DNA from 2 places in the Bacillus cereus group sp. BfR-BA-01383 genome. Region 1 is predicted to be linked to the other one. Evidence: riboswitches for the same ligand, from Rfam matches in the RefSeq annotation. Region 1 holds a riboswitch; the other holds the start of a gene.

Region 1 (13,045 bases):
CCAGTCTTCAATACTTTTCTCAACTCGTTTTGCTAAATCTGGATTAGACGGTGCATAGTTATTTGAACCAGATGCTTCTGCTTTATATTCTATACTAGAGACACGTCCATGAAAATAACGTGGATTTGTGAAATTTTGACCGATTAATTTTGAACCAACTACTTCATCTTTATCATTATATATAAGACTTCCATCCGCATTATCCTTCATTACTGCTTGCGCAATACCAGTTACAATAAGCGGATATACAAGGCCGCACAAAACTAAAAATGTAAAAGTAATGCGGATAATTGGTGATAGTATACTTTGCTTCTTCGCCATCTTTTTCCCCTCTCCCTTATATGAACAAGCCGACAATCATATCAATTACTTTAATTCCAATAAACGGAACGATAACTCCGCCAAGCCCATAAATGAGTAAGTTTCTGCTAAGCAATGCATTAGAGCTCATCGGTTTATATGCAATACCTTTCATCGCTAACGGAATGAGTAACGGAATAATAACAGCATTAAATATTAGCGCTGATAAAATCGCTGAAAGCGGTGATGTTAATTTCATAATGTTTAAAGCTTCCATCTGCGGAATCGCAAGTGTAAACATCGCTGGAATGATTGCAAAATATTTCGCGATATCATTCGCAATACTAAACGTCGTTAACGCACCGCGCGTCATTAACAATTGCTTACCGATTCCTACAACTTCAATAATTTTTGTTGGGTTCGAGTCTAAATCAATCATATTTGCTGCTTCTTTCGCAGCTGTTGTCCCGCTATTCATCGCTAATCCAACGTCAGCCTGTGCTAATGCCGGAGCATCATTTGTACCATCACCTGTCATCGCTACAAGCTTCCCTTTATCTTGCTCTGCTTTAATAACCGCAATTTTATCTTCTGGTTTACACTCAGCAACGAATTCATCTACCCCTGCTTCTTTTGCAATCGTTGCTGCTGTTAACGGATTATCACCTGTACACATAACCGTTTTAATCCCCATTTGGCGCAATTGTTCAAAGCGTTCACACATACCAGGTTTTACTGTATCCTTTAAATAGATTAAACCGTAAATACGATCGTCTACTGCAACTACAAGTGGTGTTCCGCCCTCTTTTGAAATTAAATCTGCTTTTTGATTCACATCTTTCGGAATCGTTCCGCCTTGTGATTGAACCCATTCAATAACGGCACCGACAGCACCCTTTCTCACTTTCGTTCCGTCTTTTAAATCAACACCACTCATTCTCGTTTCTGCTTTAAACGGAACAAACTCACCTTTTTCTGCAAGTTCTCTATTATACGATATAGATTTCACTTGCACATACTCAATAACAGATCGCCCTTCTGGTGTTTCATCTAAAACAGAACTAATCGCAGCCCATTTTCCTACTTGCTCAATCGTTTCATTTCCTACAGGTAATAGCGTATGAGCCATTCGGTTACCGAAAGTAATCGTACCCGTTTTATCTAAAATAATTGTATTAATATCACCTGCAGCTTCTACTGCTTTACCTGACATTGCTAATACATTAAACTTCGTCACACGGTCCATCCCGGCAATACCAATCGCTGATAATAAACCACCAATTGTCGTTGGAATTAAACAAACTAACAACGCTACAAGTACAGCTGTATCAATTTGAAATCCTAAATAATTTGTAAAAATCGGTAACGTCACAACAACAATTAAGAAAATAAGCGTTAAACTCGTTAATACTGTATTTAAAGCAATTTCATTCGGCGTTTTTTGGCGGGCAGCTCCTTCTACTAAAGAAATCATTTTATCAATAAATGATTCACCAGGGTTACTCGTAATTACAATCGTAATCTCATCACTTACGACCATCGTTCCGCCTGTTACTGAGCAAAAATCACCGCCCGCTTCTTTTATTACAGGAGCTGATTCTCCTGTAATTGCAGATTCATCTACAGACGCTAACCCTTTAATAACTTCACCATCATTCGGAATCATTTCTCCTTGTTTTACAATAACAACGTCACCTTTTCTTAGATCAGTTGCTGGAACTTGAACAATGTCTCCATTTTCTTTTACAACATTTGCAAACACATCTTTCTTCGATTGTTTCAAAGAATCGGCTTGTGCTTTACCACGACCTTCAGCTAACGCTTCTGCAAAGTTAGCAAATAAAACTGTAAATAATAGAATGAGAGAAACTGTTATATTAAACCATCCTGGTACACTACTAGAACTACTTGGAAGAAAGGATAAAATTAACGTAATGATAAACCCAATTTCCACAACGAACATAATCGGATTCTTTATCATGACTTTCGGATTCAATTTCGCAAAGGATTGTTTCATCGCATGTTTTACGATATCACGATCCATCGTTTTCGCTTGTCTAACCTCATCTTCTACAACATGTATTTGTGACTGATTTACTTGTTTTTCTTTTACTACTACCGGTCTCATCATTTACCCTCCATTACTTCAATGTAAGAAATTCTGCAATTGGGCCAAGTACTAACATCGGGAAGAATGTTAACGCTCCAACAATTACAATCGTTCCGATGAAAATCCCTCCAAACAAACCATTATCTGTACGGAACGTTCCAACTGTTTCTGGTACAACCGTCTTCTCTTTCAATGAAGCTGCAACAGCTAGCATCGTAATCAAACTGAAATAGCGCCCTAAAAACATAACTAAACCAGTCGTAATATTCCAAAACGGTGTATTATCTGCTAATCCTTCAAATCCAGATCCGTTATTCGCAGCTGACGATGTGTATTCATATACAACTTGCGTTAAACCGTGAAAACCTGAATGAGAAATGGCATCTGTCCCTAAACTTGTTGAAAGAGCTAATGCCGAAAATCCTAAAATAAGCAATGGATGAAATAAAATCGTTACCGCAATTAATTTCATTTCCTTACCTTCAATCTTTTTACCTAAAAACTCTGGTGTCCTTCCAACCATTAACCCCGATATAAAGACTGCAATAATTGCATACATAATAATGTTAATAAAGCCCGCTCCAACACCGCCGTATACTGTATTCAACATCATATTTACAAGTGGAACTAAACCGCCAATTGGTGTTAGCGTATCATGCATCGTATTAACGGCCCCCGTTTCAGCAGCTGTCGTTACTGTTGCGTATAGTGAAGAAAATACTGTTCCAAATCGTACTTCTTTCCCTTCCGTACTTCCTTGTACATGTTCGATACCCATTCCATTTAAAGCTGGATTCCCATTTAATTCCGATGTAGTAATCGTTATAAACCCTAGTAAAAACACCATAAATAGTGAAACGAAAAGGATACGTCCTTGCTTTTTATTCCCTACCATTCGCCCGTACGTAAATGGAAGTGCTGTTGGTAATAACATCATAAGCATCATTTGCAAAATATTGCTCATTTGTCCTGGGTTTTCGAAAGGATGTGTAGAATTTGCCCCGAAAAATCCACCGCCGTTATTTCCAAGTTCCTTAATGGAAACGAATGATGCAACAGGCCCACGTAATATACTTTGCTTTGCACCTTCAATCGTATGTGCTGTAACTGCTCCGTCTAACGTTTGTGGTACACCAAGTGCAACAAATACTAACGCCGCAACAAACGCAATTGGGAGAAAAACTCTCGTTAACGCTCTCGTAAAATCAACGAAGAAGTTACCAAGTTCTTTTCCAGCGAGTCCTCTTATAAATGCCATAACAATCGCTAACGTCGTCGCTGGTGCTGCAAACATTAAAAACGTAATCCCAATTAATTGCGATAAATAAGATAAACCATTTTCACCGCTGTAATGCTGTAAGTTTGTATCAGCCATAAAACTAATTGCTGTATTAAAAGCGAGCGTAGGCTCCATTCCTTCAATGTGTGCTGGATTTAATGGCAATACACCTTGTAATCTAAAAATGAAATATACAACGACAATCATAAATCCATTTAATAAAACTAATGATAGTGCGTACTGTTTCCACGTTTGATTGTATGCTTTCACGCCCGTAATTTTAAAAATAAGTTTTTCAAAAGGCCCGAATACTTTATCTAGTGTTTTGCTACCTTGAAAGGCTTTCTCTAAATAAATCCCCGTCGGCTTTGCTACTAAAATAAACAAGAGCATTGTAATAACGACTGCAACCCAAATCATAATGAATGATTCCCCCTAATTAAAACTTCTCTGGATTTAATAATGCATATACTAAATACACCGTAATCGCTGCGACAATAACTGATAAGACAATCATCATGATTGCTTTCCTTCCTTCACAACTTTATCTGACCAACTTGCAAGACTCGCCATCGATGCAACTAATAGAATAAAAGTCCCGATCATTACAACATCTAACATAGCTATCCCTCACTTCATTTTTGTTAAAATTTACCATCTAGTTATCAAAAAAAGAACACTAAGCTCTACTTAGTGTTCTAAACGAACAACACAAAGTAAACCTCCTCTCTAAACGCTTACGAGGTTAGCTGTCGGATTCGGGCCTAAAGAGTAGCCCTACTTTCAAAATTGAAAGATTCACCCCAAGTGACGATGCACAAAATTGGTTCCCCCGCTCCATTTCTGGAACTCAGCGATTTTAGGTTTTTTTTGGAAATTTCATGAATGATTTATGAGAGTAAATATACTCCTCTCTATTTCACTTGTAAAGAGCTAAATTACCTAAAATAAGAAAATATTTTATCGTTTAAACGCTTACATTGAGTGTTATTAATATTTTTTCATCTGTTTTCTTGTCTTTTCTTTCTTTTTCGTAGAAATTATCTTTTTAATATGAAAAAGAAGAGCGAATGTATATAAGCGCCCACCTTAGGTCCACTTAACATTCGCTCTCTTTTTCTTTCAAGATTTATTCTCCTCGTAAAAAAGCACGTAAATTTCTCCCTCGAATATACACTTGTGTCAATTCGGCATGTAACTGCTCATATTCGGTAATATCCGCCTCTAAATACAAAACATCTTTTGATGGTAATATAATATATGGCCCTGGAAAAAGAGGATCAATCTGGATCAATTTTTCAACTCTCTCTATCGATACCGCCCAACGATTCGCTATATCTCCTAGTAACAACACCTTCATATTCACTCTCCTCCGCCCTATTCAAAAAATAAAAAAGAAATGTTATCACAATTCGTAAACACGACAAATTTAGCTCCAATCGTTTCATAGAGCCTCGCTGGATATCGTTTATTTCTTGTAACAACAGTAATAGGCGCTTGGAAAGAAAAGCGAATACGTTCTGCGAAGAAGCTAACTATTGGAAGCTCATCCCCTAGCAAAATCACCTTCTTAATCCGCTCACAAATACTAGTGAAGTCCTGCTCCTTATTACAGCTATAAGCTGATTCGAATCCATAATCCCTAACCTCAGCTGCTATCTTTTCATTTGCTGTAAAAATAATTAACTCATGCTGAAATGCTACGAGCTCTCTTAAACTCTTTATCTTGTTCTCTTCTCCAACACAAATAAGTGTTAGTTCCATGTACCTCATCCTCCTTAGCATAAAAGAACTCAAACGTAGATTGATATTCCCCTATACTAATCGGACCGATGAAGTGATGTATCCATCATGGCACCGTCCTCTCTCAAGACGCTTACGAAGTTAGCTGTCGGATTCGGACTTTGAGAGTAGCCCTACTTTCAAAATTGAAAGATTCACCCCTAGTGACACTGCACAAATTGGTTCCTCCGCTCCATACATTTGGACTCAGCGTATTACAAAAAATGTATTCTGGCTGATATATTACTCCTGTATTTTGAAAAAGTAAACAAAAAAAGCCAGTTATAAAACTGGCCTTTCCATTCTTTATGCTTGTGCCTTATTCAATTTATACGCAAAATGATTCGTCGGTCCATGACCACTGCCAATATTCAACGGCTCTTCAATTGCTATACTAATAAATTGTTTTGCCTCTTGAACCGCCTCCTCAATCGAGTACCCTTTCGCAAGTCCAGCTGTAACTGCTGAAGCAAATGTACAACCGCTTCCGTGCGTTTGTTTCGAAGGAATTCGCTCGCTTCTAAACTCAATAAACTCTTCTCCATCAAAGAGTAAATCAATTACTTCATTACCTTGATATTCTGCATGTCCGCCCTTCATAAGCACATATTTAGCACCTAATTCATGCAATACTTTCGCAGCCTTCTTACTATCTTCAACGTTATGAATCTCCATCCCAGTTAACACTTCTGCCTCTGGAACATTCGGTGTTACAACAGTTGCTACTGGTAATAAGTATTCTTTTAATGCCTCTACTGCTTCTTGTTGTAATAATGAAGCACCGCCCTTAGCAATCATAACAGGGTCTAGCACAATATTATTCCAGCCAAATTTCTTAATCTGCTCTGCCACAATTTGAATAATTTCACTGCTAAATAACATTCCTAGTTTCACAGCATCTGGTGTTAAATCCGTACCAATTGAATTCAGCTGTTCCGTAATACCTTCTAACGAAACAGGATATACCCCTTGCACACCAAGCGTGTTTTGAGCAGTAATTGCCGTAATAGCTGTCATTCCGTACACACCAAGCTCTTGGAATGTTTTTAAATCTGCTTGAATTCCAGCACCACCGCCGCTATCAGATCCTGCAATTGTTAAAGCTTTATTCACTTTCATCCCACTCATCCTTTTTTATCCAAAATAGCGATGATAAATTGTTTTCGCTTCACTTATATCTTTCGTTCCATGCACAAGTACACGGCCATCTTTGAACGCAACTAATCTCTTTTCTTCAACAGAAAATGATAGTAAATATGGATTTACATTCAAATCATTCACTCGATCATTCAGCAATTTTTTATATTGTTCAAAATCCAGTTCCTCTTTATGAGGTGGTCTAATTTGAACTGTATTTCTCCCGCATAACACGGCGGTCTTTGAAGTGTTTTCTTTACTTAAATACGGATATAGTGCATTCTCCCCGCACGAAGGACAGTTATGTTTACGAAGCTTTTGCACATTCATACATGAATATTCATTCTTCCATACATCAAACGACACAAGTCCATCTCGAAGCGATTCATAGTCTTCTACTAACAGTTTCAGAGCTTCCGTTACTTGATGAGAAACGACAAGAGATACAGCAGGCGATATAATACCCGCTGTATCACATGTCGCTCCGCCGAGCGGAATCGATTGTAATAAACAAGATAAACATGGCGTTTTACTAGGAAGAATTGTGTACGATAGGCCGTAACTTCCTACACATGCTCCGTAAATCCATGGAATAGAATGTTTTTGTGCTATATCATTCACAATAAAACGTGTTTCGAAATTATCAGTCGCATCAATGATTACATCAACATTTGTAACGAGTTCCTCTAGCTCTTCAGCTGTTACATCTTGAACGAGAGCTTCTACTCTTACTTCACTATTAATCTCGTCTAGACGTTTTTTTGCCGCCACAGCCTTCGGAAGATTATTCTCTACATCACTCTCTGCATACAATTGCTGCCTTTGTAAATTACTCCAATCTACATAATCGCGGTCAACAATTGTCACCTTACCAACACCAGCTCTTACAAACATCTCTGCATTTGCACTACCTAATGCACCCGCACCGATAATAAGTACATGCTTTTTTCCTAGCTTTTGTTGCCCCTCTTCTCCAATTGGAGAAAATAGTTCTTGGCGAGAATATCGATTATTCAACTACGCTCATTCCTTCTAAAGGGCTACTTGCTGTTGCACAACGCTTGCGTGCAATACGACCCGCTTCAAAACCTATGCGCCCTGCCTCAATACCTAATTTCATTGCGTATGCCATCTTAATAGGATCTTTCGCACCAGACACTGCTGTATTTAATAACACACCATCTGCTCCTAATTCCATCGCAAATGCTGCATCAGCTGGGCTACCAATACCTGCATCAACGATAACCGGTACTGTCGCTTGTTCAATAATGAAGCTTAAATTTAATGGATTTACAATACCAAGTCCTGATCCGATTGGGGATGCTCCTGGCATAATCGCATGCACGCCAAGTTCTTGTAGTTTACGTGCTAATACAACATCATCAGATGTGTACGGAAGAACGATAAATCCTTCTTCCAGTAGCATTTCAGATGCTTTTAATGTTTCCACTGGATCCGGTAATAACGTTCTATCATCGCCAATTACTTCTACTTTTATCATGTCACAAAGCCCCGACGCTTTTGCTAATTTTGCAATACGAACAGCTTCTTCAGCGTTTTTTGCCCCTGCTGTATTTGGTAATAACGTATATTTTTTCACATCAAGTTTCTCTAATAAATTAGGCTGTTTTGCATCAAATATATCCATACGACGTACTGCGAACGTTAAAATTTCAGCTTCAGAAACGTCAATTGCTTTTTGCTGTACATCAAAATCAGAGAACTTCCCTGTTCCTAATAAAAGTCTAGAATGAAATGAAAATGGTCCAATGTTTAACATAATCAACCGCCTCCTACGAAAGTTACAATCTCAATTTGGTCTCCATCAAAAACAGATGTATCTCTATGATCATCTTTTTGTAAAATATCTTTATTTCGCTCTACTACAACAATTCTGTTATCTAACTCTAAATGTGTAAGTAGCTCAGCTACTGTTTTCACACTCGCTGGCACTTCAACTTGGTTACCATTAATTTTTAAATTCAAACTTCCATCCCCTTTCTAAACCGTTTTAGAAAGCAATGAATCTAGCAAGTGATTTTTCTGCTTTCCTTCTATTAAATCAGCCATATACTGACCAGAAACAGGACTTAATAAAATACCGTTTCGATAATGGCCCGTGCAAGCATATAAACCGTTTATTTCTTCATGCTCTCCCATATAAGGAGCTTCATGATTTGATTGCGGTCTTAATCCTGCCCATGTACTTTCCCACTCTGCTTCTTTTAAGGCCGGCAATATTGTATAAGCACGCTCTAATATAGAAGTAATACTTTCTGGTTGTACAGATTTATTAAACGTATGAGGCTTCATCGTTGCCCCAATTACGTAACGGCCACCACGTTTTGGGGTAATATAAAACCGTTCTTGGAAAATAGGAGCTTTCAAAAGAGGTTTCTTGCTTCTTACTGCAACAACCTCCCCCTTAACAGGATATGTACCCCAATCACTTTGAAAATAATGTAGCAATTTCGTACTCCATGATCCTCCAGCGATAACGACTTTTTCGCATGTGATTACACCTTCGCTTGTCACAATTCCAGTCACTTTATTATTTTCAATACGAATATCAAATACTTCTGTCTGCTCATATATATCAGCACCAGAAATTGCTGCGGAATGTGCGAGTGCCTTCGTAAGCTCTGGTGCAATAACGTGACCATCTTTCGGATAATATACCGCTCCGATAATTGATTCGGATAGAAACGGCTCTTTTTCTCGCAAATGGTCTCCCGTTAGAAAATAGGAATCTTCACCTGTTTTCTGCTGCCAATCCATAATGTGAAGAATTCTCTCTTTCTCATCCTCATTTTGAGCGATGCGATATATCCCTTTTTCCTCATAGCCAATATCAATACCCGTCTTTTCACGTAAAACTGCTGCAAGTTGTGGAAATATAGCACGGCTTTCTCTAGCAAGTTCAAATAGCGGGTCATACGCATCCCATTCTGCCTGAACACCAAGTAAACCAGCAGCAGCTTTCGAAGCTTCCGATGCAATTCTCTGCTTCTCTATAATTGCTACTTTATATCCTCTTTCTGCTAGAAAATGTGCAACTGAACTACCAATTACACCACCGCCAATAATCGCTACATCATACTTCTCACACATGTTTTCCCGCCCACTTTCTTATTGATTCCTTATAAGATTTCGCTCTGCTATACGGGTTACTACTACTTACAATTCCAGACATAACAGCAATTCCACTTACTTCACTGGCAAGAACATCCCTTGTATTTTCAGGAGTAACCCCTCCAATAGCTATAATCGGTATCGATAAGCTCTTTGCAATGTCCGAAATTTCCTCTAACCCTCTCGCTGGCACACCTTTTTTGCACTCTGTTGGGAATACATGACCATAAATGAGCGAGTCAGCCCCACTCTTAAAAGCCTCTATCGCTTCTTCTAAAGAATGGACGGAATAACCAACATGCAAATACGAAAACTTTTCTTTCACTGACCTTACATCTGTACTTCGATATCCTAGCTGCACACGCGGGATATTTAATAAAATAGCAATATCAATTCGGTCATTTATAACAAGTTTAGATGCTGGAAAGCCTTTTTTTAAAAGACTTTCCACACCTTCATATAATTCCTTCGTACTTTTCTCACGCTCACGAATATGCAAATAATCAATCTCACTCTCAATTTGCATCGCTACATTCACTAACTCTTCGAATGGCATGTGACCATTTGAGATTACATGGAGCTCATTTTTCATATTCATTCGCCTACTTTAAAATGTTTTCGAATAGTTCATCGGCTGGAACGATTTCTTTCGTCATCCCTTTTTCTTTCAACCATTTATTTTGTTTCTCCCATGACTCTTTTGAATCTGATAAGAATGGCTCATCTTTCGTTTCCATCTTCTCTAATAAAATTTTCATACTTTCCTTCTCAACTTCTGGTACAAGTGGGAAGTTTTCTTTTTCTTGATGATCTAATAAAATATTTAATGCTTCATCAGGGTTTTTCTTCATAAAGTCATACCCTTTTTTCGCCCCACGTAAAAAGGCTTGCAGCGCTTCTTTATCTTTTTTCAACGTTTTATCACCTGTTACAAACACAAGTTCATGATAGTTCGGTACTCCGTAATCAGCTGGATTAAAGTACGCTGGTTCATGGCCTTCATGACGCATAACAGGTACTTCATGGTTAATGTATGCCCCTGTTACAGCATCCACTTTTTTCGTAATTAATGCTGGCACTAAATCAAACCCAACATCAACTACTTTCACCGTATCAGGATTACCACCATCTTCTTTTATCATCGTTTTTAAATACGCTTCACTTAAAGGTGTTCCAGAGTAACCTACTGTTTTGCCTTCTAAATCTTTCGGTGATTGAATGCCTGCTGATTTCAGCGATACGACATGATTTAACGGTGAACGTACGACAGCTCCAATTGATTTCACTGGAATTTGTTCATTTGCTCTGGCCATAACAACATCTGGCTGATAATATAGACCAACTGTCACTTTCCCTGCTGCAGCTAACGTTAATGGATCAGTCGGATTAGAAGGGAATTTAATATTTACCTTTACTCCTTCTTCTTTAAAGTAGCCTTTTTCAATTGCGGCATAAATAAAGCTATGCACCGCATTTGGATACCAATCAAGCATGACCGTTATTTCTTTCTCTTTTTTACTCTTATCTGATGCTGAATTACTTGAGCACCCTGCAATCATTGCAACTAATAATGTAAACACAAAGATGCGTTTTAAAAATTTCATGAATGCTTCCTCCAACTAATGAATTTCTTCTCTAACATAGAAATAAGTATGACGAAAAAAATAGCTAATAATGATAGCAATACAATTGGTGCAAATACACCCGCACCATCTAACTGGGTCATCATCCTTTTACTGAAATATCCAAGCCCAGCTTGTGCACCGAGCCATTCTCCAATTGCTGCCCCAATCACACTAAGCGGAACTGCAATTTTTAATGCTGAGAAAAAGTACGGAAGAGCAGAGGGCAACTTTAGCTTAAGAAAAACATCTTTTTTCGTTGCCCCATATGTAACTAAGAGCTCCTCCCACTCTTTCTTCGTACTACGCAGTCCATCATACGTATTGACTGCAATAGGGAAAAACGTAATTAAAACGGTAACAACAACCTTACTCCAGATTGTGTATCCAAACCATAAAACGAAGAGCGGGGCAAGCGCAGTAATTGGAATCGTTTGTGAGGCAACTAATAATGGATAAAATGCTCTTTCCATCCATGTACTCGCATTCATTAACATTGCTAGCCCTACGCCTAATACGACAGAAATAACAACACCTATTAAAACGACGTATAATGTTGCCGGTAAATGAACCGTAAATAATATATCTTTTAGTTTCCATATCTTCATTACAATTGCAGACGGTGACGGTAAAATGTACATCTCATCTACAATTCTTGCTCCGATTTCCCACATAACGAGTAAAATACTAGAAAGGGTAATGGCAGGAACTAATTCTTTCAATCGGTTCATCATACAAGTACCTGCCTTTGTAACATACTAAGAATCTCATCTTTCAGCGCTAACACGTCCGGTTTATATAAATCCTTTCGTGTTCGATTATGATCAAGCGGCACAATCCGCTCAGTCAATGTCGTTATCGGCTGCTTCTCCACTACTAAAATTCGATTCGAAAGGAAGAGCGCTTCTTCAACATCATGAGTGATAAATAAAATTGTTTTTTCCCACTCTTTCCATTGTTCAAACAACCATTCTTGCAAAGATGCCTTCGTTAAAGCATCCAATGCGCTAAACGGTTCATCTAACAATAATATCTCCCCGCCTGTTAATAAAGTTCGGATAAAAGATACGCGTTGTCTCATACCACCAGATAAATCTTTCGGATATTTTTTCTCGTACCCTTGTAAACCAAATTTATGTAACAGTTCTTTCGCTTTTACTTGCGCTTCTTTCTTCTGCACACCTTGGCACTCTAGCGGTAAAGCCGCATTCTCAATAATCGTCCTCCACGGCAAGAGCATATCTTTTTGGGGCATATACCCTACAGGATGACTCTTTGTTTCTGTCAGCTCTATCTGTCCAGTACTTGCCTCTTCTAAGCCCGTAATAAGGCGAAATAAAGTGCTTTTCCCGCAACCACTTGGTCCGATAATACTTACAAATTCTTTCTCTTGTATAGAAGCATTTAATTCATTGATGATTGGTTTCTCATCATAATGAAAAGAAACATTATGAAACTGTAGTATGTTCTTGCTCCTCAAAACCCCACATCTCCTTACGATAAGCCATATCCCAGAATAAATATTCAAATCGGCTGGAATATAAGAAAATCTCCTCTAATCGGTCTAGCTCTTTCTCTGGTTTTCCAACTGCCATTTCATTTAATAAATCTATTAACCAAATACAAAGGTTACCGTATTCTTCAGAACTATATCCTTGAATCCACTCTCCAAAGAACTCATGA
Region 2 (9,170 bases), on a different contig from region 1:
TTCAAATTGCTTTTCCTCTTCTCTGTCAAAAGCAACATATACAGCGATAACTTGATCTGCAGAAAGAGCCTTCGCATAGTTCAATGAATTTTCTACTACATGAGTCATGCCTGCTACAGGAACGACAATTACATTTCCCTCAATCGGAACAATCCGTTCACAAGTTTTTAAACTTAATTGATCGCCCACTGCATCATAATGCTTCTTAATTCGATGGAACAAGAAGATAATGACAGGTAAGAAAATAAGGATCGACCAAACTTGTGCGAATTTAGTTAAAAAGAACATACTCATTACGATAAAACTAATAACTGCACCCGTTAAATTAATCGATAATCGTAAAATCCATCCTTCAGGCTTTTCACGAAGCCACTTTAGTACCATTCCAGTTTGAGAAAGCGTAAATGGAATAAATACCCCTACCGCATATAGCGGAATCAAATGTTCTGTTTGCCCTTGGAAAGCTACAATTAAAATAATCGAAGAAATCCCTAGTATAATAATACCATTTGAATATCCCAGACGGTCTCCTCTAATTGTAAACATTCTCGGTATGAACTTATCTTTGGCAAGATTAACTGCTAATAATGGAAATGCAGAATATCCTGTATTAGCTGCAAGAATTAATATTAAAGCTGTTGTACCTTGTATGAAAAAGTACATAAAATTACGTCCAAATGTTTGTTCAGCGATTTGCGAAACAACTGTTACTTCTTTATTTGGAGTAATTCCGTAATAGTAAGCTAAAAAGACAATTCCTGAAAATAAAACGGCAAGTAATGCCCCCATCGCAAGCAATGTTTTTGCTGCATTGTTTGGTGCAGGATCTTTAAAGTTTGGAATTGCATTTGAAATTGCTTCAACACCTGTTAAAGCAGAGCTTCCTGAAGCAAATGCTCTTAACAGTAAAAACAAACTAATTCCCGCAACTGGCGTTCCAAGTGGCGCATGTAAAGTAGGTGAAACATGACCAGTTAAAATATTGTATATCCCTACACCAATTAATATAAATAACGCTAAAACGAATAAATAAACAGGATATGCTAAAATGGAAGCTGATTCAGTTACCCCTCTTAAATTTAAAATGGTAATTAGTATTACAAATATAATTGCAATAATTACATTATGTGCATGTAGGCTAGGAAAGGCAGATGTGAGCGCATCTGTACCTGCAGATACACTTACTGCGACCGTTAAAATATAATCTACTAATAAAGATCCACCAGCTATTAAGCCTGAATTCATCCCTAAATTTTCTTTTGATACAACATATGCTCCCCCGCCATGAGGGTAAGCAAAAATAATTTGTCGATAAGATAAAATAAGAGCTGTTAATAATACTAATACCCCAACAGCTATCGGAATAGAATACCAATAAGCTACCGCTCCAAGACCTGCTAGCGCAATTAAAATTTGCTCTGGACCGTAAGCAACTGATGATAAAGCGTCAGAAGATAAAATAGCTAGCGCTTTCGTTTTATTAAGCTTTTGTTCTCCTAACTCAGTTGATTTTAATGGTCTTCCAATTAAAAACCTTTTGATAGTTGAAACCACTGTTGTCCACTCTCCAATAATTTTGTACGAACTTTTCTGCTAGTTAGAGCAAGTAAAGTATTTCTTCAGAAAACAAAAAATGTCTACAAGCCATAACGAAATAAACTTGTAGACATTATTTTTTTTGTCGCACAAGCTCCACCTTCCTTCTCAATATAACGCTTACGAGGTTAGCTGTCGGATTCGGGCCTATGAGTAGCCCTACCTTTTTCAAGGATTCACCCCATTGGATTATGTATTAATCCATAAAAACGGGTCCCCCGTACCATGCGGTTTCAGCGATTTAGAAAATTGAAACTGTGGATTATAATACTCCTTTATTTTCAAAAAGTAAACAAAAATTTTCAAAAAGAAAATAATTAAAATGATTGCGTATAATCCACCGATAAATATACATAATGAATACTAAAAAATCCGCAAAGGAGACCCATATGTCTAAAGAAAAGAAGCCTATTTTTTCCGATTCATATTTAGATGCAGTAGCAAATGAAATTAATCAGTTATACGGTAAACGTGAACAGGAAATAAATTTGACAGATAGAACTAAAAGAAACAAATAATTTGTCATACAAAAACAAAAAAGATAGCAATACACTTATATATTGCTATCTTTTTTGTTTTTTCATACATCTAATTCAATTAAAGCCTTACCAAAGCTTATCTCTTCATACACCTTTAAATTTTGATATACAGCGCCTAATAATGGTGCTTCTATAGAAAATTGCTCTGCTACATCCAGTAAGTATCCTTGTAAGTGCTTCCCTTCAATAAACGAACCTTTTTCCATATCACGCTGCATCGATGACTTCATATCATACGAAATTTTATCGATCGTTTTCATATGTTCCTCAACAATATTTTCCTTTACTGGAGCTCCTAATGCCCTTATGATTTGTACAGATTCTTCAAATAAGTTTCGGATAAAACCACGACCACCTTCGCTTTCACGAATCGGACCAATTGGTGCACGCATTAATGTTGTCACACCCGACATTACAGTAATAAACAAATATTTATGCCACATATCCTGCGTAATATTTTCGCTAAAGACAAAACTAGATTTCGTACCTGTAAATGCTTTAGAAATGCGCTTTATTTTTTCTGAATCTTGAGACTTAATTTCTCCGAATACAAGTCTGTTGGCAGCACTAGTTTGTACAATTTCTCCTTGATCGTTTAACGTCGTCTCAATAAAGCATAAACCGCCAATTACTTTTTCCCCACCGAATTCCTTTTGTAATAGTGATACATGAGCGATGCCATTCAATAACGGGATTATAACTGTATTCTCACCTACAAATGGTTTCAAATCTGTTATTGCCTCGTTTAGGTGATACGCTTTTGTTGAGAATAAAATTACATCAAATGGAGAAGTAGTATCTTCTTTCGTTATCAATTTCGGTTGAAATGAAAAATCCCCGTTAACACTACGAATAATAAGTCCTTTTTCCTCTAATTGCTGTTTTCTTCTACTGCGGACGAGAAACGTAACATCCTCTCCTTTTTCTACTAATCGGCCACCAAAAAAGCCTCCCACGCCTCCAGCTCCTAATACTAAAATACGCATACTAATCCCCCTTCTCATAACATAATTATACTAGCTTTAGTATACATAATATTATACATGTCCCCTGTCAAATAAGTTGAATTTTCATTCTTAATCTAGTGAAAAAGAGAGGTTATTTTCAAGCTAATTTGGGCATGTTGTTTTTATAGCTTATATGGAAAGGAAACAATGTAAATGGAGGCAATACAAACAATCGAAGAAAAAGATGTAACAACAGCTATATTTCAATTTATATTCCCGTTCTCGTTTAAAACTGGATATGAACAAAATATGTTCCCTTTCTTACAAAAAAATGATTTTCATCCTTTCCGTCTCGACCATCTTGAAGATGAAAATACATATTACGGGAAGTTTAAAGTTTCACATCAAAATATGGAAGCATACTATCTTTCATTTACAAATAAAATTCTTTTTCCTCATTCAGAACATCAAAAAGGACTACAGCGCCATTCTAAAGATCTTAATTTAAATGGACACTTAACAACAAATCTTATCTCCGTCCCGTTCACAGTGCATTCAATCGATGTAACACTATGCCCTTATGAACTTGGATTCCTAACAATTCGAACTGAAGTTAATATTACTCCAAATATGACATTATCAGAAGCAATAGAATTCGCTGCACGATTCCGTGTACTTGAAACAAGAAATGAAAAGGATGAGAACATTTGCATAGAATGTAATGGAAAAAGATATTCACAAGTTGAAAAGTTCATTTTTGGTTATTTATTTAACGGTTTAACAGACTTCTTTGAGAAGAAAAGATTAAGAAGTTCATACTTTCAAACCTTCCCCTTCTTTGAAGATCAACGAATGTATGTACAAACGTTATTATCCGTAAACAAAGAGTCTGACCTTCATGTAGTTGATGTATACCGAGCTTCCAGTCTTTCCGGATTAACAGACGATGGTAAGCCATATATTAGTGCAAATAATGTTCCTTATATTCACGATTATTTAAGCAAACATTCTTATCAAAGATGGGCTCCTAACCGCTACTTTGTTATGGAAGAACATATTTTCACATGTGTAACTAATGAAGGTGAACAAGAAATCGCGAAACTTGCTAGTCAAATGTACGGGGAATTTTATTACGCTCTATTATTAAACTTATTTCATAAAGTTGTTTTATTAAAGATGGCAAACGCTTATGCTGAGCTAAATATTGAACAAGATACAAACGAGATAGAGAAGTTAATCTACTCTATTAATTCATTTACAGCAAATTACTTTTCTTTAGAATTAGTATCTCAATCACAAAGTGAGGATATTTTCTTCCGCTTAAGAAAACTTTTTAATATTGAAGTCTTATATGCGAACGCAAAACAAAATCTTGATAGTTTATTTAAATATCAAGAAAACGTTGCTTCCAAAAAAGATAGCCTTCTATTATTAATTTTAACGCTCTATTCTGTAGTAGGCCAAATGTTAGGTTTTACTATGATTGACCTTTTAAAGAATACCGATTCAAACAAAATATCATCACCTCTTGAATTTTTCGCTCTCTTAATAGCGCTTAGCGGTATAATTATTTCACTTATTTTAGGTGCGCAAGGTTTATATCAATGGGGTATACAGCATAGAAGAAGAAAAGCATGGGTAAAACAAACTGTGCTGTCTGCTGTGAAAGAGAAAGGGGACACTGAATAATAAAAAACAGATGGTAGCACGGTGCTACCATCTGTTTTTTATTATTCTTATTTTCCTGCTTCGATCTGCTCTAATGCAGCTGCTACTTGCTCTTCAGTTAATTCATGTTGTGCTACGTAGCGGTTACGTGGGCTTACACGACACTCATGAGAACATGCACGTAAATGTTTTGCTTCACTTTCTTCAGAACATAAAATTTTCTTGTTACATTCAGGGTTTGCACAGTTTACATAGCGCTCACATGGTTCACCTGTAAAGTGGTCTTTACCAACGATTACGTGCTCTTTTTGATTTACTGGTACAGCGATACGCTCATCAAATACGTAACATTGACCATCCCAAAGTTCACCCTGTACTTCTGGGTCTTTTCCGTATGTTACAATTCCGCCGTGAAGCTGACTTACATCTTCGTACCCTTCACGAACTAACCACCCAGAGAACTTCTCACAACGAATTCCGCCTGTACAGTACGTTAAAATCTTTTTACCTTCAAGTGTTTCTTTGTTTTCTCTAATCCAATCTGGTAATTCACGGAATGATTCAATATCTGGTTTAATTGCACCTTTGAAGTGACCTAAATCAAATTCATAATCATTTCGCGCATCAATGATAACTGTATCTTCTTGTTTCATTGCCTCATAAAAATCTTTTGGTTCTAAATACTTCCCAGTAATTTCTTTTGGGTTAATGTCGTCTTCTAGACGAAGTGTAACTAACTCTGGACGAGGACGTACGTGCATTTTCTTGAATGCATGCCCTTCTTCTTCATCTATTTTAAACACGATTCCATCAAAGCGTGGATCATTGTTCATTGCTTCCATGTATTTCTCAGTTTGTTCAACAGTTCCAGAACAAGTTCCGTTAATTCCTTCTGTTGCTACAAGAATTCTTCCTTTTAACTCAAGTGAATTACAAAATTCTAAATGCTCTGCAGCGAATTCTTCTGGGTTTTCAATTGTTGTGTACATGTAATATAGTAATACTCTATATGGTTTTGAAGTTGCCAATGTATTTCTACCACCTATCTAAATTTTAAAATCATGTATAAGTTAACGTTCATATCAAAACATATATAATAAGAAAATATATACAAAATTGTACTTAGCCTATTTTCTTCTATTTACAATTTTTTCTATAAGTTAACAGAAATAAAAACAAGATTACAGAACAAAACACTACGGTTGAGTTGTAATCCCAATATATTATATATCATACAATTTCATTTCCATCAATTAATATGCTGTAATACAGGCTGTATGTTCACATAAATTTCAAAAACAACCCTCTAATTTATTATCTTTTCCTTTATTCAGCGACCATAAACTCCCAAAATATTTTTGCATCATCACACCATTCATTGCACACAGTCATATAATTTGCATTAAGGAAACTTTTATGTTCAAATGAAATTACCACATAATATATCTAAATGTATTGAAATAATGAGTAAGAATAAATACAATAATTTCATCAAGTTAAGATTTCAAAGGGGAAAACTACTATGAATAAAGATATCACAAAAGATGAACAAGTCCCTTCTCAAAGTACAACAGTTCAATCCGCCCATTTAGCGTTAAGCGGACAAACAAAAGGGTTAAAAAGACTGTTACCATTCTTAGGACCTGCTTTTATCGCATCAGTTGCTTATATTGATCCCGGGAACTTCGCTACCAATATCGCGGCTGGGTCACAATATGGGTATTTATTACTTTGGGTAATACTCGCTTCTAATCTAATGGCCGTATTAATCCAAACTTTATCAGCTAAATTAGGAATCGCTACCGGGAGAAACCTTCCTGAAATAGCTCGCGAAAATTTCCCCAAACCAGTTTCCATCGGTTTATGGATACAAGGGGAACTCGTTATTATGGCTACAGATTTAGCTGAATTTATCGGAGCAGCACTCGGCTTATACTTACTGTTTGGAATTCCGATGTTACCAGCTGCTTTAATTACAGCGGTTGGATCATTTATTATTCTTGAATTTCAGCGCAGAGGGTTTCGTCCGTTAGAAGCTATCATTACAGGGATGATTTTTATCGTTGTTATCGCTTTTGGTGTCCAAGTTTTTTACGCAAAACCGGAATTAAGCCCTCTTCTTTCAGGACTATTTACTCCAAAATTCCAAGGTGTGGATAGCATCTTATTAGCAGCTGGAATTTTAGGGGCGACAGTAATGCCACACGCAATCTATTTACATTCCGCCTTAACGCAGCGCCGCGTAGTCGGAACAAATGATGAACAAAAGAAAAAGATTTTCCGTTTCGAATTCATTGATATTATTATTGCAATGGTTATCGCTGGAGCTATTAACGCAAGCATGTTAATTGTTGCGGCTGCACTATTCTTTAAAAACGGTCTACACGTTGAAGATTTAGATGTTGCGTTTAATCAATTTAGTAACTTAGTCGGTCCTGTATCCGCTGCTTTATTTGGAATCGGACTCTTATCAGCGGGATTATCTAGCTCTTCTGTCGGTACAATGTCAGGTGATATTATTATGCAAGGATTCATTCGCATGCATATCCCGTTATATTTACGACGATTTATAACAATGATTCCGCCTCTTGTTATTATCGCTTTAGGCGTAAACCCAACTTACGCTCTCGTAATGAGTCAAGTTGTTTTATCATTCGGTATTGCTTTTGCATTAGTACCGCTTATCATGTTCACAAGTAATAAAAAGATTATGGGGGCGCTTGTCAACCATCGCATTACAACATTTATCGCGTGGTTAATCGCTACACTCATTATCGTTTTAAATATTTTCTTACTGTATCAAACATTTGTAGGGTAATGAAGAAAGGTATTCCAACTTGAACTTGGAATACCTTTCTTCATTATTTGTATTAATTCTATAAATTCTTTTTAACAAATCTTTCTGCTCCTTCACATCCCAACATCTTTTCAAAATAAATTCTATAATCTATTTCAAGACAATAACTTCCTTACGACTTGAATAATCTTTATTTTCAGATTAAATTATAATATAAACAACACATTCGAGTTTCAAAAGAAATGGAGTGAAGGCATGTTTCCTATATTAAAAACCGACCGACTCATTTTGCGAGAACTTACTGAAGAAGATGCACCAGGTATACTACAATGTTTTTCTAATACTGATGTACTGCGCTATTATGGCCAAAAACCATTACAGAATGTAGATCAAGTAAAGCAAATTATTAATAATTTTAAGCTGAGTTACAATGCAAGAAACGGTATAAAATGGGGCATCGAATTAAAAGATAAGAAAGAACTCATTGGGACAATTGGTTTTCACGATTGGGCTTCTGAGCACAAACGAGCAAATATAAGTTATGCCTTTCTCCCTGAACACTGGGGAAATGGGTATGCTACTGAAGCGGTTTCTGAAGTTTTATCATATGGTTTCCACACGCTACATTTAAAACGGATCGGTGCAATTGTCTTTCTTGAAAACGAGGCTTCAAATAAAGTGCTATTAAAATTAGGTTTTGAAAAAGAAGGTGTTCTAAAAAATTATATGTATCAAGATGATATTCCATATGATACGAATTTTTATTCTTTATTAAAATCTGTTTAATAGAATTTATGTGTAAAAAAACCTTACTCTTAAAAGTAAGGTTTTTTTCAGGTATAACGGTAGCTGTTTTATCTTTTAAAACCAGCTTTCTATCTTGCTTTGTAAAAGTAAGGTCAATACGTGAGATGTGCGTTCCATATTTATCTGATTCTGTAATAATAACACCATTTACAACTTCTTTTTTAACAAGTTTATGCATATGAGCCGCAAAAATAGCGCTGGTAGAATCCTTATTAACGGACAGGAAATCGGCTTTTCTCTTGTCGAAATCCACTTAGCATACAGTGGTCATATATTTTTAAGAATAACGGAAGAATATATAGAAAATGCTACATAAATGTGCAGTTTAATCAACTTAGGGGGGACAACCTTGTTCAATCATATGGTAAAAGCTATACCGAATTTATTTACGATCGGAAATTTATTGTGCGGTGTTTTTTCAATTACTATGAATATGAATGACTATTTGGAAGTAGCCTCCATTTTCATTTTCTTTTCAGCTGTTTTTGATTTTCTTGATGGAAGGATTGCGAGAAAATTAAAAGTGAACAGTGAGTTTGGTGTAGAATTAGATTCCTTAGCTGATATTGTTAGTTTCGGAGTTGCTCCTGCACTTTTATTTCATTCGATAGCAACACCATCTGTTTTAACTTCTTTGGCATTTATCCTTTTCCCAACGATGGGTGCTTTAAGATTGGCTAAATTTAGTGTTAAACCAACCATTGGATATTTTAAGGGATTACCTATTCCAGCTGCTGGATTACCATTGGCTGGCATGGGATTGTTTTCATATAGCAATGCATGGATTACATTAATCCTCGCTCTCTTAATGGTAAG

The links. A riboswitch is a leader RNA that binds a small molecule or an ion and turns the genes downstream of it on or off. The one in region 1 is predicted to bind cyclic di-AMP.
Positions count from the first base shown of each region.
Region 2: it holds a riboswitch for cyclic di-AMP, as region 1 does, so the genes downstream of both, MR065_RS12875 (APC family permease) here and MR065_RS25135 (hypothetical protein) in region 1, are expected to answer to the same signal.

Region 1 is NZ_JAKUFP010000050.1:1,658-14,702, forward strand. It holds gene kdpC (K(+)-transporting ATPase subunit C) at 1-321, opposite strand, end outside; gene kdpB (potassium-transporting ATPase subunit KdpB) at 338-2,428, opposite strand; gene kdpA (potassium-transporting ATPase subunit KdpA) at 2,442-4,109, opposite strand; gene kdpF (K(+)-transporting ATPase subunit F) at 4,129-4,209, opposite strand; gene MR065_RS25125 (SipW-dependent-type signal peptide-containing protein) at 4,206-4,310, opposite strand; cyclic di-AMP (ydaO/yuaA leader) riboswitch at 4,410-4,555, opposite strand; gene MR065_RS25130 (hypothetical protein) at 4,819-5,049, opposite strand; gene MR065_RS25135 (hypothetical protein) at 5,067-5,453, opposite strand; cyclic di-AMP (ydaO/yuaA leader) riboswitch at 5,547-5,694, opposite strand; gene thiD (bifunctional hydroxymethylpyrimidine kinase/phosphomethylpyrimidine kinase) at 5,778-6,599, opposite strand; gene thiF (thiazole biosynthesis adenylyltransferase ThiF) at 6,606-7,625, opposite strand; gene thiG (thiazole synthase) at 7,618-8,388, opposite strand; gene thiS (sulfur carrier protein ThiS) at 8,391-8,594, opposite strand; gene thiO (glycine oxidase ThiO) at 8,610-9,719, opposite strand; gene tenI (thiazole tautomerase TenI) at 9,712-10,332, opposite strand; gene MR065_RS25170 (ABC transporter substrate-binding protein) at 10,343-11,344, opposite strand; gene MR065_RS25175 (ABC transporter permease) at 11,341-12,093, opposite strand; gene MR065_RS25180 (ABC transporter ATP-binding protein) at 12,093-12,842, opposite strand; gene tenA (thiaminase II) at 12,811-13,045, opposite strand, start outside.
Region 2 is NZ_JAKUFP010000011.1:44,281-53,450, forward strand. It holds gene MR065_RS12875 (APC family permease) at 1-1,554, opposite strand, end outside; cyclic di-AMP (ydaO/yuaA leader) riboswitch at 1,699-1,845, opposite strand; gene MR065_RS27465 (hypothetical protein) at 1,986-2,114, shown strand; gene panE (2-dehydropantoate 2-reductase) at 2,177-3,121, opposite strand; gene MR065_RS12885 (hypothetical protein) at 3,296-4,771, shown strand; gene trhO (oxygen-dependent tRNA uridine(34) hydroxylase TrhO) at 4,819-5,778, opposite strand; gene MR065_RS12895 (Nramp family divalent metal transporter) at 6,273-7,568, shown strand; gene MR065_RS12900 (GNAT family N-acetyltransferase) at 7,803-8,333, shown strand; partial or broken gene MR065_RS12905 (metallophosphoesterase) at 8,374-8,553, opposite strand; gene pssA (CDP-diacylglycerol--serine O-phosphatidyltransferase) at 8,704-9,170, shown strand, end outside.